DNA from 3 places in the Paenibacillus sp. RS8 genome. Region 2 is predicted to be linked to each of the others. Evidence: a T-box and tRNA genes for the amino acid it is inferred to sense, from the RefSeq annotation. Region 2 holds a T-box; the other regions hold tRNA genes.
The links. A T-box is a leader RNA that pairs with one kind of tRNA and senses whether it is charged. The one in region 2 lies ahead of metG (methionine--tRNA ligase), so its partner is inferred to be a tRNA-Met.
Positions count from the first base shown of each region.

Region 1: it encodes a tRNA-Met, which carries the amino acid that the T-box ahead of metG (methionine--tRNA ligase) is inferred to sense. The anticodon was not compared.
Region 3: it encodes a tRNA-Met, which carries the amino acid that the T-box ahead of metG (methionine--tRNA ligase) is inferred to sense. The anticodon was not compared.

Region 1 is NZ_CP168131.1:2,511,386-2,516,479, forward strand. It holds rRNA gene ACDZ28_RS12525 (23S ribosomal RNA) at 1-2,570, shown strand, start outside; rRNA gene rrf (5S ribosomal RNA) at 2,643-2,759, shown strand; tRNA gene ACDZ28_RS12535 (tRNA-Ile) at 2,817-2,893, shown strand; tRNA gene ACDZ28_RS12540 (tRNA-Asn) at 2,897-2,972, shown strand; tRNA gene ACDZ28_RS12545 (tRNA-Ser) at 2,978-3,070, shown strand; tRNA gene ACDZ28_RS12550 (tRNA-Glu) at 3,201-3,272, shown strand; tRNA gene ACDZ28_RS12555 (tRNA-Val) at 3,279-3,354, shown strand; tRNA gene ACDZ28_RS12560 (tRNA-Met) at 3,372-3,448, shown strand; tRNA gene ACDZ28_RS12565 (tRNA-Asp) at 3,474-3,551, shown strand; tRNA gene ACDZ28_RS12570 (tRNA-Gln) at 3,568-3,642, shown strand; tRNA gene ACDZ28_RS12575 (tRNA-Lys) at 3,650-3,725, shown strand; tRNA gene ACDZ28_RS12580 (tRNA-Leu) at 3,741-3,824, shown strand; tRNA gene ACDZ28_RS12585 (tRNA-Gly) at 3,831-3,905, shown strand; tRNA gene ACDZ28_RS12590 (tRNA-Arg) at 3,914-3,990, shown strand; tRNA gene ACDZ28_RS12595 (tRNA-Pro) at 4,021-4,094, shown strand; tRNA gene ACDZ28_RS12600 (tRNA-Gly) at 4,107-4,177, shown strand; gene ACDZ28_RS12605 (YdeI/OmpD-associated family protein) at 4,280-4,744, shown strand; gene ACDZ28_RS12610 (GreA/GreB family elongation factor) at 4,847-5,094, opposite strand, start outside.
Region 2 is NZ_CP168131.1:6,441,549-6,446,642, forward strand. It holds gene metG (methionine--tRNA ligase) at 1-1,975, opposite strand, end outside; T-box leader at 2,025-2,285, opposite strand; gene yidD (membrane protein insertion efficiency factor YidD) at 2,326-2,589, opposite strand; gene ACDZ28_RS30375 (Fur family transcriptional regulator) at 2,592-3,053, opposite strand; gene ACDZ28_RS30380 (stalk domain-containing protein) at 3,281-5,094, opposite strand, start outside.
Region 3 is NZ_CP168131.1:513,547-518,640, reverse strand. It holds rRNA gene ACDZ28_RS03375 (23S ribosomal RNA) at 1-2,528, shown strand, start outside; tRNA gene ACDZ28_RS03370 (tRNA-Asn) at 2,589-2,664, shown strand; tRNA gene ACDZ28_RS03365 (tRNA-Ser) at 2,668-2,760, shown strand; tRNA gene ACDZ28_RS03360 (tRNA-Glu) at 2,779-2,853, shown strand; tRNA gene ACDZ28_RS03355 (tRNA-Val) at 2,909-2,984, shown strand; tRNA gene ACDZ28_RS03350 (tRNA-Met) at 3,002-3,078, shown strand; tRNA gene ACDZ28_RS03345 (tRNA-Asp) at 3,105-3,182, shown strand; tRNA gene ACDZ28_RS03340 (tRNA-Phe) at 3,190-3,265, shown strand; tRNA gene ACDZ28_RS03335 (tRNA-Thr) at 3,286-3,361, shown strand; tRNA gene ACDZ28_RS03330 (tRNA-Tyr) at 3,367-3,452, shown strand; tRNA gene ACDZ28_RS03325 (tRNA-Trp) at 3,460-3,533, shown strand; tRNA gene ACDZ28_RS03320 (tRNA-His) at 3,570-3,645, shown strand; tRNA gene ACDZ28_RS03315 (tRNA-His) at 3,686-3,761, shown strand; tRNA gene ACDZ28_RS03310 (tRNA-Gln) at 3,781-3,855, shown strand; tRNA gene ACDZ28_RS03305 (tRNA-Gly) at 3,862-3,936, shown strand; tRNA gene ACDZ28_RS03300 (tRNA-Cys) at 3,949-4,022, shown strand; tRNA gene ACDZ28_RS03295 (tRNA-Leu) at 4,037-4,115, shown strand; gene ACDZ28_RS03290 (AraC family transcriptional regulator) at 4,260-5,009, opposite strand.

The DNA.
Region 1 (5,094 bases), 3.2 Mb from region 2:
CCGCGATAGAGGTAAAAGCCCTGTAACCTAAACTGTGTTCTCTCCGAGACGGATCCCGAGTAGTGCGGGGCACGTGAAACCCCGTATGAATCCAGCAGGACCATCTGCTAAGGCTAAATACTACCTGGCGACCGATAGTGAAACAGTACCGTGAGGGAAAGGTGAAAAGCACCCCGGAAGGGGAGTGAAATAGAACCTGAAACCGTGTGCTTACAAAAAGTCAGAGCCCTATCTATGGGTGATGGCGTGCCTTTTGTAGAATGAACCGGCGAGTTACGTTTAACATGCAAGGTTAAGTCGAGAAGACGGAGCCGCAGCGAAAGCGAGTCTGAATAGGGCGACTCAGTATGTGGACGTAGACCCGAAACCGTGTGATCTACCCCTGTCCAGGGTGAAGGTGCGGTAACACGCACTGGAGGCCCGAACCCACGCACGTTGAAAAGTGCGGGGATGAGGTGGGGGTAGCGGAGAAATTCCAATCGAACTCGGAGATAGCTGGTTCTCCCCGAAATAGCTTTAGGGCTAGCCTCGGTATAAGAGTAGTGGAGGTAGAGCACTGATTGGGTGCGGGGTCCGCAAGGATTACCAAGCTCAGTCAAACTCCGAATGCCATATACTTATTGCCGGGAGTCAGACAGTGAGTGCTAAGATCCATTGTCAAAAGGGAAACAGCCCAGACCATCAGCTAAGGTCCCCAAGTGTGTGTTAAGTGGGAAAGGATGTGGAGTTGCACAGACAACCAGGATGTTGGCTTAGAAGCAGCCACCATTGAAAGAGTGCGTAATAGCTCACTGGTCGAGTGACTCTGCGCCGAAAATGTAACGGGGCTAAACACACCACCGAAGCTATGGCTAGATACGTATGTATCTGGGGTAGGGGAGCGTTGTATGTGGGTTGAAGGTGTACCGTAAGGAGCGCTGGACAGCATACAAGTGAGAATGCCGGTATGAGTAACGAAAAGATCAGTGAGAATCTGATCCGCCGAAAGCCCAAGGTTTCCTGAGGAAGGCTCGTCCGCTCAGGGTAAGTCGGGACCTAAGGCGAGGCCGAAAGGCGTAGTCGAAGGACAACAGTTTGAAATTACTGTACCACCGTAATCCGCTATGAGCGATGGGGTGACGCAGGAGGGTAGTGACGCGGACTGATGGATATGTCCGTCTAAGCAGTGAGGCTGATGTGTAGGAAAATCCGCACATCATTAAGGCTGGGCTGTGATGGGGAGCGAAAATTGTAGTAGCGAAGGTCATGATCTCACACTGCCAAGAAAAGCCTCTAGCCAGGAGAAGGTGCCCGTACCGCAAACCGACACAGGTAGGCGAGAAGAGAATTCTAAGGCGCGCGGAAGAACTCTCGTTAAGGAACTCGGCAAAATGACCCCGTAACTTCGGGAGAAGGGGTGCCCCGGTAGTGTGAATAGCACGAGGGGGCCGCAGTGAAAAGGCCCAAGCGACTGTTTAGCAAAAACACAGGTCTGTGCGAAGCCGCAAGGCGAAGTATACGGGCTGACGCCTGCCCGGTGCTGGAAGGTTAAGGGGAGTGGTTAGGGGTAACCCGAAGCTATGAACCGAAGCCCCAGTAAACGGCGGCCGTAACTATAACGGTCCTAAGGTAGCGAAATTCCTTGTCAGGTAAATTCTGACCCGCACGAATGGCGTAACGACTTGGGCGCTGTCTCAACGAGAGATCCGGTGAAATTTTAATACCTGTGAAGATGCAGGTTACCCGCGACAAGACGGAAAGACCCCATGGAGCTTTACTGCAGCTTGATATTGAATTTGGGTACGATCTGTACAGGATAGGTGGGAGCCGTAGAAATCGGAGCGCAAGCTTCGGTGGAGGCGCCGTTGGGATACCACCCTGATCGTATCTAGGTTCTAACCTAGTGCCCTAATCGGGTACGGGGACCGTGTCAGGCGGGCAGTTTGACTGGGGCGGTCGCCTCCTAAAGAGTAACGGAGGCGTTCCAAGGTTCCCTCAGAATGGTTGGAAATCATTCGAAGAGTGCAAAGGCATAAGGGAGCTTGACTGCGAGACCTACAAGTCGAGCAGGGACGAAAGTCGGACTTAGTGATCCGGTGGTACCGCATGGAAGGGCCATCGCTCAACGGATAAAAGCTACCCTGGGGATAACAGGCTTATCTCCCCCAAGAGTCCACATCGACGGGGAGGTTTGGCACCTCGATGTCGGCTCATCGCATCCTGGGGCTGAAGTAGGTCCCAAGGGTTGGGCTGTTCGCCCATTAAAGCGGTACGCGAGCTGGGTTCAGAACGTCGTGAGACAGTTCGGTCCCTATCTGTCGTGGGCGCAGGAAATTTGAGAGGAGCTGTCCTTAGTACGAGAGGACCGGGATGGACGTACCGCTGGTGCACCAGTTGTTCCGCCAGGAGCATGGCTGGGTAGCTACGTACGGACGGGATAAGCGCTGAAAGCATCTAAGCGTGAAGCCCCCCTCAAGATGAGATTTCCCAATTAGTAAGACCCCTTGAAGACGACGAGGTAGATAGGTTGGAGGTGGAAGTGCAGTAATGCATGGAGCTGACCAATACTAATCGGTCGAGGGCTTATCCTATACTTAAAATGCAAATTCAATTCGGATTCAGTTTTCAGGCGATTAAGCCTGAGCATTACGCTGTAATGCCCGTTTGGTGGCGATAGCGGAGGGGTTCCACGCGTACCCATCCCGAACACGACCGTTAAGCCCTCCAGCGCCGATGGTACTTGGACCGAAGGGTCCTGGGAGAGTAGGACGCCGCCAAGCGGACAACCACATTACCCGTGGTATTTTTTTTGCCCTTAATATTCGTATGTCTTAAAAGGGCCTTTAGCTCAGCTGGTTAGAGCGCACCCCTGATAAGGGTGAGGTCGGTGGTTCGAGTCCACTAAGGCCCACCATATTCCCTGATAGCTCAGTTGGTAGAGCACTCGACTGTTAATCGAGTTGTCACAGGTTCGAGTCCTGTTCGGGGAGCCATTTATGGAGAGGTGTCCGAGTTTGGCCGAAGGAGCACGATTGGAAATCGTGTAGGCGCCACAAGCGTCTCGAGGGTTCGAATCCCTCTCTCTCCGCCATGAATTTACTTCCCTGTTAGGGATGAGAAGCCTTGGTGGTTCGTTGAAGCATAAGCTTCGTTAGGAATGCTTCGCAATCTCGATAGTAGTGAGAGTATCCCTCTCTCTCCGCCATAAAGTTTATTAGCATGGCCCGTTGGTCAAGGGGTTAAGACACCTCCCTTTCACGGAGGTAACATGGGTTCGAATCCCATACGGGTCATAACATGGAGGCTTAGCTCAGCTGGGAGAGCATCTGCCTTACAAGCAGAGGGTCGGGGGTTCGATCCCCTCAGCCTCCACCATATTCATTTAAGAACGACGCGGGGTGGAGCAGCCCGGTAGCTCGTCGGGCTCATAACCCGAAGGCCGCAGGTTCAAATCCTGCCCCCGCAACCAATTTACATTTATGCATTATGTCTGTGGAACCGTGGTGTAGTTGGCCTAACATGCCTGCCTGTCACGCAGGAGATCGCGAGTTCGAATCTCGTCGGTTCCGCCATTTAGTTAATTATTGTTGGGGATTAGCCAAGCGGTAAGGCAACGGACTTTGACTCCGTCATGCATAGGTTCAAATCCTATATCCCCAGCCATTTATGAGAGCCATTAGCTCAGTTGGTAGAGCACCTGACTTTTAATCAGGGTGTCGAAGGTTCGAGTCCTTCATGGCTCACCATTATTTTTAAAGTGTGCGCGTGTGGCGGAATGGCAGACGCACCAGACTTAGGATCTGGCGTTTCACGACGTGGGGGTTCAAGTCCCTTCACGCGCACCATATTTTGCGGAAGTGGCTCAGCGGTAGAGCATCGCCTTGCCAAGGCGAGGGTCGCGGGTTCGATTCCCGTCTTCCGCTCCATAATTTTTGCGCCCTTAGCTCAGCTGGATAGAGCGTTTGACTACGAATCAAAAGGCCGGGAGTTCGAATCTCTCAGGGCGCGCCATTTTTATTAATAAGTCATTACATGTTTTGACGGGATGTAGCTCAGCTTGGTAGAGCACCTGGTTTGGGACCAGGGGGTCGCATGTTCAAATCGTGTCATCCCGATTTTATACCTTTGCGGGTGTAGTTCAATGGTAGAACTTCAGCCTTCCAAGCTGATAGCGTGGGTTCGATTCCCATCACCCGCTTATAATTAAGAAACACCTGTCTATTATAGGCAGGTGTTTTTTTGTATAGTTACATTCATATGGATACAATAGAACTTAGGGCTTTTAGTTGAGGAGGTAGCTATGTTTGAATTCGAAGCTAAATTAGTGCGACCTGATGCAAGTGGGAGCTGGACTTATCTTAACGTCCCTTTTGATGCCGAACAAATATTTGAAACAAAGTCCAGGGTACAGGTAAAAGGAACTGTAAATGGAATCCCCTATAGAGGAACGCTTATGCCCCATGGAAACGGAAAGTATTTTATGGTGGTAAAGAAAGAACTACGGGATCTAGCCAAAGCTCAACCTGGTGATATTGTGCGTGTGACGATGGAGCAGGATCATCAATTACGAGAGGTAGAAGCTCCAGAGGATTTCCTTGATGCGCTGAGTAGCCATGAGCAGGCAGAAGCTTATTACAACGGTCTGGCTTATTCTTATCAGAAGGAATATGTATCTTGGATCGAAGCGGCGAAAAGACCTGAAACCAGAGCATCTCGTATCGAGAAATCAGTTAGCAAGCTCGCAGATGGATTGAGGCTAAAATAAAAATACGAATAATCGATGCAAGGTATGAACATAAGAACAGCGTCCCTTTCCCGTCATAAGGAAGAGGACGCTGTTTACGTTGGTGGATATGCGTGGGTTGGCTTAAATAAGAACGGCTACCTCACCACAATTCACAAACTTAATACTTTCGATCATTACCGACAGTTCACCTGAAGGTATGGCTAACTGGCATGTGCTACCGATCTGAGCTAACAGTAGCTGCATGCCAATAGGCGAGAACATTGAAATCTTGTTATCATTGGGTTCAGCCTGGTTTGGAAATACGATGGTGTAGGTATCTGTAGTATTGTCGTCTAAGTAACGAAGCTGAAGCTGACTTCCAATCAATA
Region 2 (5,094 bases):
CCGTTGCTATGGTTAATTGATCACCTTTAGAAGCCGCTAGAATCATCCCTTGTGACAATTCTCCGCGTAGCTTCACCGGCTTCAGGTTCACAATACAAATCACTTTTTGTCCTACCAGCTCTTCCGGCGTGTAGAATTTAGCGATACCAGAAACGACTTGACGCTGCTCATAACCTAAATCCAGCTGCAGCTTCAGCAGCTTGTCGGCTTTCTTTACAGGCTCTGCTGCAATGACCTGAGCTACTCTGAGCTCAGCCTTGGCGAAATCGTCGATACCGATCTCTTCTTTATGCTCTTCCTCAGGCTCGGATACCGCTGGGGCAACAGGAGCTGCTTCGGCTGCTTCAGCCGCAGGCTTGCCAGCACCCATGGCGTCGGCAATATAAGCTACCTCTTGCTCCACATCTAGACGCGGGAAGATAGGATTGCCTTTCACCAGCTTTGTTCCTGCCGGAATCAGACCAAAAGTCTTACCGCTGTCCCAGGTCGTGAGCTCACCTGCTTCGATGCCAAGCTGCTCCCAGATCTTCGCTGGGGTTTGCGTCAAGAACGGCTGTAGCAGAATGGAAGCGGTGCGAAGACCTTCCACAAGATGTCTCATCACGGAAGCTAACTCCGCTGTTCTGCTCTCATCCTTAGCAAGTACCCAAGGCTGTGTCTCATCAATATATTTATTGGTGCGGCTGATAAAGATTCCGATAGCTGTCAGCGCTACGGAGAACTCCATTTTTTCCATCGCTTCTTCTACTTTGGCATAAGTGTTCTCTGCCGCAGCTTGAAGCTCACCATCAAATGCTGTTACATTTCCTTCATACGCCGGAAGCTCTCCACCGAAATACTTCTCCACCATCGCACCTGTCCGGTTCAACAGGTTACCAAGGTCGTTAGCAAGATCATAGTTAACCCTATCTACAAAGCTTTCAGGTGTGAATGTACCATCCGAACCAAACGGTACTTCCCGCAGCAGGTAATAACGAAGTGCATCGAGGCCGTAACGATCAATCAAAGTAACCGGATCTACTACGTTCCCTTTGGATTTCGACATTTTGCCATCCTTCATAAGCAGCCAGCCATGTGCAAACACCTTTTTCGGAAGAGGTTCACCTAGCGCCATTAGAATAATTGGCCAGTAAATGGTATGGAAACGAACGATTTCTTTGCCGACAATATGTACATCTGCAGGCCAGAAGTTATCGTACAGACTGCGATCCTCAGAACCGTAACCCAAAGCAGTAATGTAATTCGTCAACGCATCGATCCATACGTACACTACATGCTTTTCGTCGCCTTTAACTTTAACACCCCAATCGAAAGTCGTACGGGAAACCGCAAGATCCTCCAGACCAGGCTTGATAAAGTTGTTGATCATTTCGTTCTTACGGGATTCCGGCAAAATAAATTCCGGATTTTCCTCATAAAATTGCAACAATCGATCTGCATATTTACTCATCCGGAAGAAATAACTCGCTTCCTTCACCAGTTCAACAGGATGACCGCTATCAGGGCTTTTTGCGCCAATGATTACGCCATTGTCATCTCGAACGATATCAACCAATTGCGTTTCGGTATAGAAGGTTTCATCCGGAATACTGTACCAGCCTTCATATTCACCTTTATAAATATCACCTTGCTTGAGCAGTCGATCAAAAATATCCTGAACAACCTTTTTATGACGATCTTCCGTAGTACGGATAAAGTCATCATTGGAGATATCTAACTTACGCCATAATTCCTTAATTCCAACAACGATGTCATCTACGAACTGCTGAGGGGTTTTACCCGCTTCCTCAGCCTTCCGTTCAATCTTTTGACCATGCTCGTCTGTACCTGTTAGATAACGTACGTCATAGCCGCGTAGACGTTTGTAGCGGGCCATTGCATCTCCAGCTACAGTGGAATAAGCATGTCCAATATGCAGCTTATCACTCGGATAGTAGATTGGTGTAGTTAAGTAAAAAGTTTTCTTCTCGCTCATTGATTAATCATCCTTTCTTTCATTAAAAGACAAAAAACTCCCGCCCCTATAATGGGGCGAGAGTATAACTCACGCGATACCACCCAAATTTCCTGTCTCTTCACAGAGAACAGGCTTCGCCAGTTCCTTCCCGGGAACTGTCCATTAACGCTGGAACACGCTGTTATCTTACGTGAACCTCAAATGCAGTTCCCGCTCGAACACAGTTCCTCCCGGACCATATTCAATCTAACGCTCCATACCGGCTTTCAGCTCGAACCGGCTCTCTGTAATGGACGTACCGATTTACTCATCCGTTCCTCGGAATTCATACTATTACCTGTGAATATACCCAATGATAAGGGCCCCTGTCAAGTCGCACGGGCAGAATCCTTCTTCGAGGGTTGTTCCTCAAGAGGTGGAACCGGATCAAGCCCCCCTGGATGGAAGGGATGGCATCTAGCAATCCGCTTGGCAGCAAGCCATGAGCCTTTAAGTGGACCATGGACTTCAATCGCTTCTAGCGCATAGGCAGAGCAGGTTGGATAAAAACGACAAGTTGCAGGCTTAATCGGGGAAATGTACTTGCGGTACACCCGAATGGGAGCCTGAATCGTTCTTCGAAGGGTCGCCATCCTTAGACCCCTTTTTTGTGATTAGCTGCTGCGACTAGTTCTTCTTCCCGGTTCTCTTCACATTCTTTGCAATAACCGAACACCTCAAATTTATGCTTGACTACCCGGAATTGATCAGGTGTATCCGTTAAATTCATCGGGCAGAAATTAATCGGGTAGGTTTTCTCGCATTGAAGGCAAATCATATGATGATGGTGATCCTGATGATTACAGCTTCCCTTGAATTTCACTCCGTCTTCAAAGACGATTTGTTCAAGTACACCAAGCTCTTCCATTACACGCAGATTGCGGTACACGGTATCAAAGCTAAGTCCGCTATACTTGCGGCCCATATGCTCATAGACATCCTTCGCTGACAAATAACCCTTATTCTCGCCGAATAACTTGGCAAGCGTTTTGCGTTGGTCGGTGATTCGCAGACCTTGCCCCGACATGACCTCTAATATTTGTTCTGTCGACAGCATACGCTCATCTCCCATAACATTTCAGTTCATTTCATTTATACTTCACTCTCTTAATAATGCCCCAAAATAAATGCCCCGTCAATGAAACAACCAAGTGCATGAGCGTTCATCGGAGTAAAATCATACATTTAAATACAAAAAGTCCGGCTGAGTATTCCTTGGTGGAATATTCAGCCGGACTTTTATTTCAGTTAATCCCAAATAACTTAAAGGATGGACATATTATTTTATTTCTTCGCAGGTAGCGGTGTAACTAGGAAATTCACCGGCAAGTTACTACCAGAAGCTGCTGTGAACAAAATCTCCACGGAGCCGCCATAATCGCCAGTACGATAAATTACACTGTTCATGTCAGCACTGGAGAGACTTCCAGATGTCGGCATGTGTACAATTTGACCGTTAACTAAGACAGGACCCATGTAATTACCGCCACGTGGATTAAACGTAATCAAGGAATTAGGTGCAACACGATCGAATTTGATTTTGTATAACACCCCGAAATTACCCGCATTCGATGCTTCAGTACCGTTCATTGGGTCTACGCCGATCAAATTCAAATCACTCGAATTGTCACCGAGAAGAAGTCTCGCAGGAGTTACTCCTACTTCATCGGTAACCGTGATGATGCGTGTAGAATCAGCATAAGTTCCTCTGTTATGCACCCCATCACGATCCAATATTGGAAGTGTAGGCAGTGTTGTCAAAGGATCTTTATTCGCATCGATCATCATGACATTATATTCAATAGGATAATCACTAAATAAATCCGCTTGGAGTGATACAATCTCGCCTGGTTTCATGGCAATTTTGTTTAGATCCGTAAGAATCGAGACGCTTTCCCCGGGTTGTAGGACCGTTGTCTTATAATCTCTTCTAGTCTGCATAGACTCCCAGTACCGCTGCACTGACATTTTACCAGTACCTTCTGGATAAGAGTTTGGACCGCCAAAGCCTACATATTCGGTTGTAATTGTCGTAGGGTACAGATTGTTATTCTTAGCAATCACATACACCTTCGTTTTAATATTCATATTATTCTTGTGGTGAACCAAGAAGCGGGTTCCGCCAAATGATGTTTCTTTATACGTGATCCCTTCCGTATTCACTGTTTCTGGACTGTTACTGCGGATAAGGGTATAAGGCTCAGAAGAAAGGTTATACGCTACCTTCTGCCAAGTTGGAACCATCGATCCATCGATGTTAAATACACTACCTGGAGAACCGAATAATCTGTAGAAATCCTCTTTACTGTACATGATTTCATCTGAAATATTAATGGTCTTCTCAAAAGTGCTGATTGCGCCATGTGAATCTTTTACTTGAATGGCTACTGTTGCTGGACCTGGAGTGAAGAACGCTTCTGCTTTGTTCGTCCAAGTCACTTCAATTTGATCACCGTCTGGGTCGCTGCTTAGATCTGAATAAGTGATCATTTCACCCATTTTGTAAGAGTCTTTGTCTGTCGTGAAATTAGCGACTGGTGGTGTATTCGGTTTAAGTACATTGATGGTCACGGAGTAAGGATCGCTCCATTGTCCATTCGCATCCATAACGGAATAGGATACTACATAAAATCCTGGTTGATCATAAGCATCCTGCTTTCCTTCCCAGCGTTCATCGACAATGGCCGTACCATTCGGTGAAGAGCTGGAAGTCACAAAATTCACAGGATCACCCGCATAAATCTCAGTCGGCACTGTAAAAGAAGCTTTAGGCTTCGTGTTCAGCGTAAGAATTACTCTTTTTTGGACATTATCAACGGTATAAGGAATGCCTAACGCACCGGTGATGGACGTCAAAGGAACCATAAACGTACCATTAATTTGGTAAGCTGGACCTTTCATCGTCACATTTTTACCATTAACGGAATAGATCTTACTATCCGTCTTAAAGCGCATTACATCGCTTCCTTTGGTAACAATCGTTTCTTTCGTTTTATAATCGTAAATGTATTTCACACCTACGCGCTCTACCATAGCTCGGATCGAAACGTATGAGACACCATTCTTCACGGCCATAGGCTGATTAGCCAAATATTCAA
Region 3 (5,094 bases), 1.2 Mb from region 2:
CTCCGAGACGGATCCCGAGTAGTGCGGGGCACGTGAAACCCCGTATGAATCCAGCAGGACCATCTGCTAAGGCTAAATACTACCTGGCGACCGATAGTGAAACAGTACCGTGAGGGAAAGGTGAAAAGCACCCCGGAAGGGGAGTGAAATAGAACCTGAAACCGTGTGCTTACAAAAAGTCAGAGCCCTATCTATGGGTGATGGCGTGCCTTTTGTAGAATGAACCGGCGAGTTACGTTTAACATGCAAGGTTAAGTCGAGAAGACGGAGCCGCAGCGAAAGCGAGTCTGAATAGGGCGACTCAGTATGTGGACGTAGACCCGAAACCGTGTGATCTACCCCTGTCCAGGGTGAAGGTGCGGTAACACGCACTGGAGGCCCGAACCCACGCACGTTGAAAAGTGCGGGGATGAGGTGGGGGTAGCGGAGAAATTCCAATCGAACTCGGAGATAGCTGGTTCTCCCCGAAATAGCTTTAGGGCTAGCCTCGGTATAAGAGTAGTGGAGGTAGAGCACTGATTGGGTGCGGGGTCCGCAAGGATTACCAAGCTCAGTCAAACTCCGAATGCCATATACTTATTGCCGGGAGTCAGACAGTGAGTGCTAAGATCCATTGTCAAAAGGGAAACAGCCCAGACCATCAGCTAAGGTCCCCAAGTGTGTGTTAAGTGGGAAAGGATGTGGAGTTGCACAGACAACCAGGATGTTGGCTTAGAAGCAGCCACCATTGAAAGAGTGCGTAATAGCTCACTGGTCGAGTGACTCTGCGCCGAAAATGTAACGGGGCTAAACACACCACCGAAGCTATGGCTAGATACTATGTATCTGGGGTAGGGGAGCGTTGTATGTGGGTTGAAGGTGTACCGTAAGGAGCGCTGGACAGCATACAAGTGAGAATGCCGGTATGAGTAACGAAAAGATCAGTGAGAATCTGATCCGCCGAAAGCCCAAGGTTTCCTGAGGAAGGCTCGTCCGCTCAGGGTAAGTCGGGACCTAAGGCGAGGCCGAAAGGCGTAGTCGAAGGACAACAGTTTGAAATTACTGTACCACCGTAATCCGCTATGAGCGATGGGGTGACGCAGGAGGGTAGTGACGCGGACTGATGGATATGTCCGTCTAAGCAGTGAGGCTGATGTGTAGGCAAATCCGCACATCGTTAAGGCTGGGCTGTGATGGGGAGCGAAAATTGTAGTAGCGAAGGTCATGATCTCACACTGCCAAGAAAAGCCTCTAGCCAGGAGAAGGTGCCCGTACCGCAAACCGACACAGGTAGGCGAGAAGAGAATTCTAAGGCGCGCGGAAGAACTCTCGTTAAGGAACTCGGCAAAATGACCCCGTAACTTCGGGAGAAGGGGTGCCCCGGTAGTGTGAATAGCACGAGGGGGCCGCAGTGAAAAGGCCCAAGCGACTGTTTAGCAAAAACACAGGTCTGTGCGAAGCCGCAAGGCGAAGTATACGGGCTGACGCCTGCCCGGTGCTGGAAGGTTAAGGGGAGTGGTTAGGGGTAACCCGAAGCTATGAACCGAAGCCCCAGTAAACGGCGGCCGTAACTATAACGGTCCTAAGGTAGCGAAATTCCTTGTCAGGTAAATTCTGACCCGCACGAATGGCGTAACGACTTGGGCGCTGTCTCAACGAGAGATCCGGTGAAATTTTAATACCTGTGAAGATGCAGGTTACCCGCGACAAGACGGAAAGACCCCATGGAGCTTTACTGCAGCTTGATATTGAATTTGGGTACGATCTGTACAGGATAGGTGGGAGCCGTAGAAATCGGAGCGCAAGCTTCGGTGGAGGCGCCGTTGGGATACCACCCTGATCGTATCTAGGTTCTAACCTAGTGCCCTAATCGGGTACGGGGACCGTGTCAGGCGGGCAGTTTGACTGGGGCGGTCGCCTCCTAAAGAGTAACGGAGGCGTTCCAAGGTTCCCTCAGAATGGTTGGAAATCATTCGAAGAGTGCAAAGGCATAAGGGAGCTTGACTGCGAGACCTACAAGTCGAGCAGGGACGAAAGTCGGACTTAGTGATCCGGTGGTACCGCATGGAAGGGCCATCGCTCAACGGATAAAAGCTACCCTGGGGATAACAGGCTTATCTCCCCCAAGAGTCCACATCGACGGGGAGGTTTGGCACCTCGATGTCGGCTCATCGCATCCTGGGGCTGAAGTAGGTCCCAAGGGTTGGGCTGTTCGCCCATTAAAGCGGTACGCGAGCTGGGTTCAGAACGTCGTGAGACAGTTCGGTCCCTATCTGTCGTGGGCGCAGGAAATTTGAGAGGAGCTGTCCTTAGTACGAGAGGACCGGGATGGACGTACCGCTGGTGCACCAGTTGTTTCGCCAGAAGCATGGCTGGGTAGCTACGTACGGACGGGATAAGCGCTGAAAGCATCTAAGCGTGAAGCCCCCCTCAAGATGAGATTTCCCAATTAGTAAGACCCCTTGAAGACGACGAGGTAGATAGGTTGGAGGTGGAAGTGCAGTAATGCATGGAGCTGACCAATACTAATCGGTCGAGGGCTTATCCTATACTTAAAACGCAAATTCAATTCGGATTCAGTTTTCAGGCATCAAGCCTGGTATGAATATTCCCTGATAGCTCAGTTGGTAGAGCACTCGACTGTTAATCGAGTTGTCACAGGTTCGAGTCCTGTTCGGGGAGCCATATGGAGAGGTGTCCGAGTTTGGCCGAAGGAGCACGATTGGAAATCGTGTAGGCGCCACAAGCGTCTCGAGGGTTCGAATCCCTCTCTCTCCGCCACAAATTTTTAATTAGTATGGCCCGTTGGTCAAGGGGTTAAGACACCTCCCTTTCACGGAGGTAACATGGGTTCGAATCCCATACGGGTCACCAAATTTTCACTTGATTTTACATAGTGGACTTTGGTACAATAACAATTGTTGTTTACGGAGGCTTAGCTCAGCTGGGAGAGCATCTGCCTTACAAGCAGAGGGTCGGGGGTTCGATCCCCTCAGCCTCCACCATATTCATTTAAGAACGACGCGGGGTGGAGCAGCCCGGTAGCTCGTCGGGCTCATAACCCGAAGGCCGCAGGTTCAAATCCTGCCCCCGCAACCAATTTTCATCAAGTAATTATATCTTTTGGAACCGTGGTGTAGTTGGCCTAACATGCCTGCCTGTCACGCAGGAGATCGCGAGTTCGAATCTCGTCGGTTCCGCCATTTTCTTGGCTCGATAGCTCAGTCGGTAGAGCAGAGGACTGAAAATCCTCGTGTCGGCGGTTCGAATCCGTCTCGAGCCACCATGTAGTATATAACTTAATATGCCGGTGTAGCTCAATTGGTAGAGCAACTGACTTGTAATCAGTAGGTTGGGGGTTCAAGTCCTCTCGCCGGCACCATCTTTGGGGGATTAGCGAAGTGGCCAAACGCATCAGACTGTAAATCTGCTCACTCACGTGTTCGGTGGTTCGAATCCATCATCCCCCACCATTTTTTTAGGGGCATAGTTTAAAGGTAGAACAACGGTCTCCAAAACCGTTGGTGTGGGTTCAATTCCTGCTGCCCCTGCCAATCTTTATCTAAAGTCTTTCTCTAAAGTTTAATATGGCGGTCGTGGCGAAGGGGTTAACGCACCGGTTTGTGGATCCGGCATTCGTGGGTTCAAGTCCCATCGGTCGCCCCATTTACTTTAAGAAGAACAGCAACAAATTCAGTTTAATATGGCGACTGTGGCGAAGGGGTTAACGCACCGGATTGTGGTTCCGGCATTCGTGGGTTCGAGACCCATCAGTCGCCCCATTTTACTTTAAAATGTTATTGGGGATTAGCCAAGCGGTAAGGCAACGGACTTTGACTCCGTCATGCATAGGTTCAAATCCTATATCCCCAGCCATTTTATGCGGACGTGGCTCAGCGGTAGAGCATCGCCTTGCCAAGGCGAGGGTCGCGGGTTCGATTCCCGTCGTCCGCTCCAATGTTTTCATATGGCGCCATAGCCAAGTGGTAAGGCAAAGCTCTGCAAAAGCTTTATCCCCAGTTCAAATCTGGGTGGCGCCTCCATTAATTTCATATGTGCCGGCGTGGCGGAATGGCAGACGCGCTCGACTCAAAATCGAGAGGGAAACCGTGGAGGTTCGAGTCCTCTCGCCGGTATATCAAAAAGGTTAGTAAAGTTGCTAATACAAGCGAATTTACTAACCTTTTTTCTTTGTCTATGAACTTTTATTCTTAAGCCGTTGAATTAGAGACACTTCTAATTCAACGGCTTTTTTATGTGAAGCGGAGTGAATTGTAATTTTATTGACTGCTTAGTCGGAATGTCCGCGGTGTGAGACCTACCTCACGTTTGAACATATTGCAGAATTGAGCGTCATTCACAAACCCTGCAGCGGCAGATACTTCTGAGATATGCATTTGGGTATGTTGCAAGAGAGACTTTGCATAATCCAGACGTTTCAATAGTAGATAGCGAAGAGGTGAAGAACCGAATCGCTCTTTAAATAAATGGCGGAAACGATCATAGCTGTATCCAGACATCTCAGAGAGTGTTGCGACCGATAGCTTATGGCGGTAATGCTCATTCATATAGTTTAGAACATATTGGACTCTGTCTTCCGTTGGCGATTGAAACCCAGAGGCGCTAAGAAGCCGTATCAGATGAACAGTGATTTCGCTCATTTGAAGGTTCAATAGTTCAGAGAATCCATCTTGTTTGCGCGTAAACTCTGCTTTCATTCGAAGCAAGATCTGTAGAACAGTATGGTCTTTATCATCTTCATATACGCCTTGCAAATTCTCCATATTTGGGTGATTTGAATGGAAGCCTACAAATAGTATAGTAGCGTCTTCGCGATGATTCTCGTCATGTTTATGATTGGGTGGTATTAGCGCGAATGAAGAAGAACGAAAATGATAACTTCGCGAACCTACATTGGTAGTTCCTAATCCGTTTAAATAATAGACTAGTTCATAACATTCATGCTGGTGTGGTGGAATATAGGTATTAACCTCATGTGCTGCATTTACAATATATAGAACACGATCCATGATGAGCCTCCAATAATTATGTTTTAGCCGAATCGTACAAAATTATGACCGAAATCATATAATTATTTTCATTAATATTTGATAT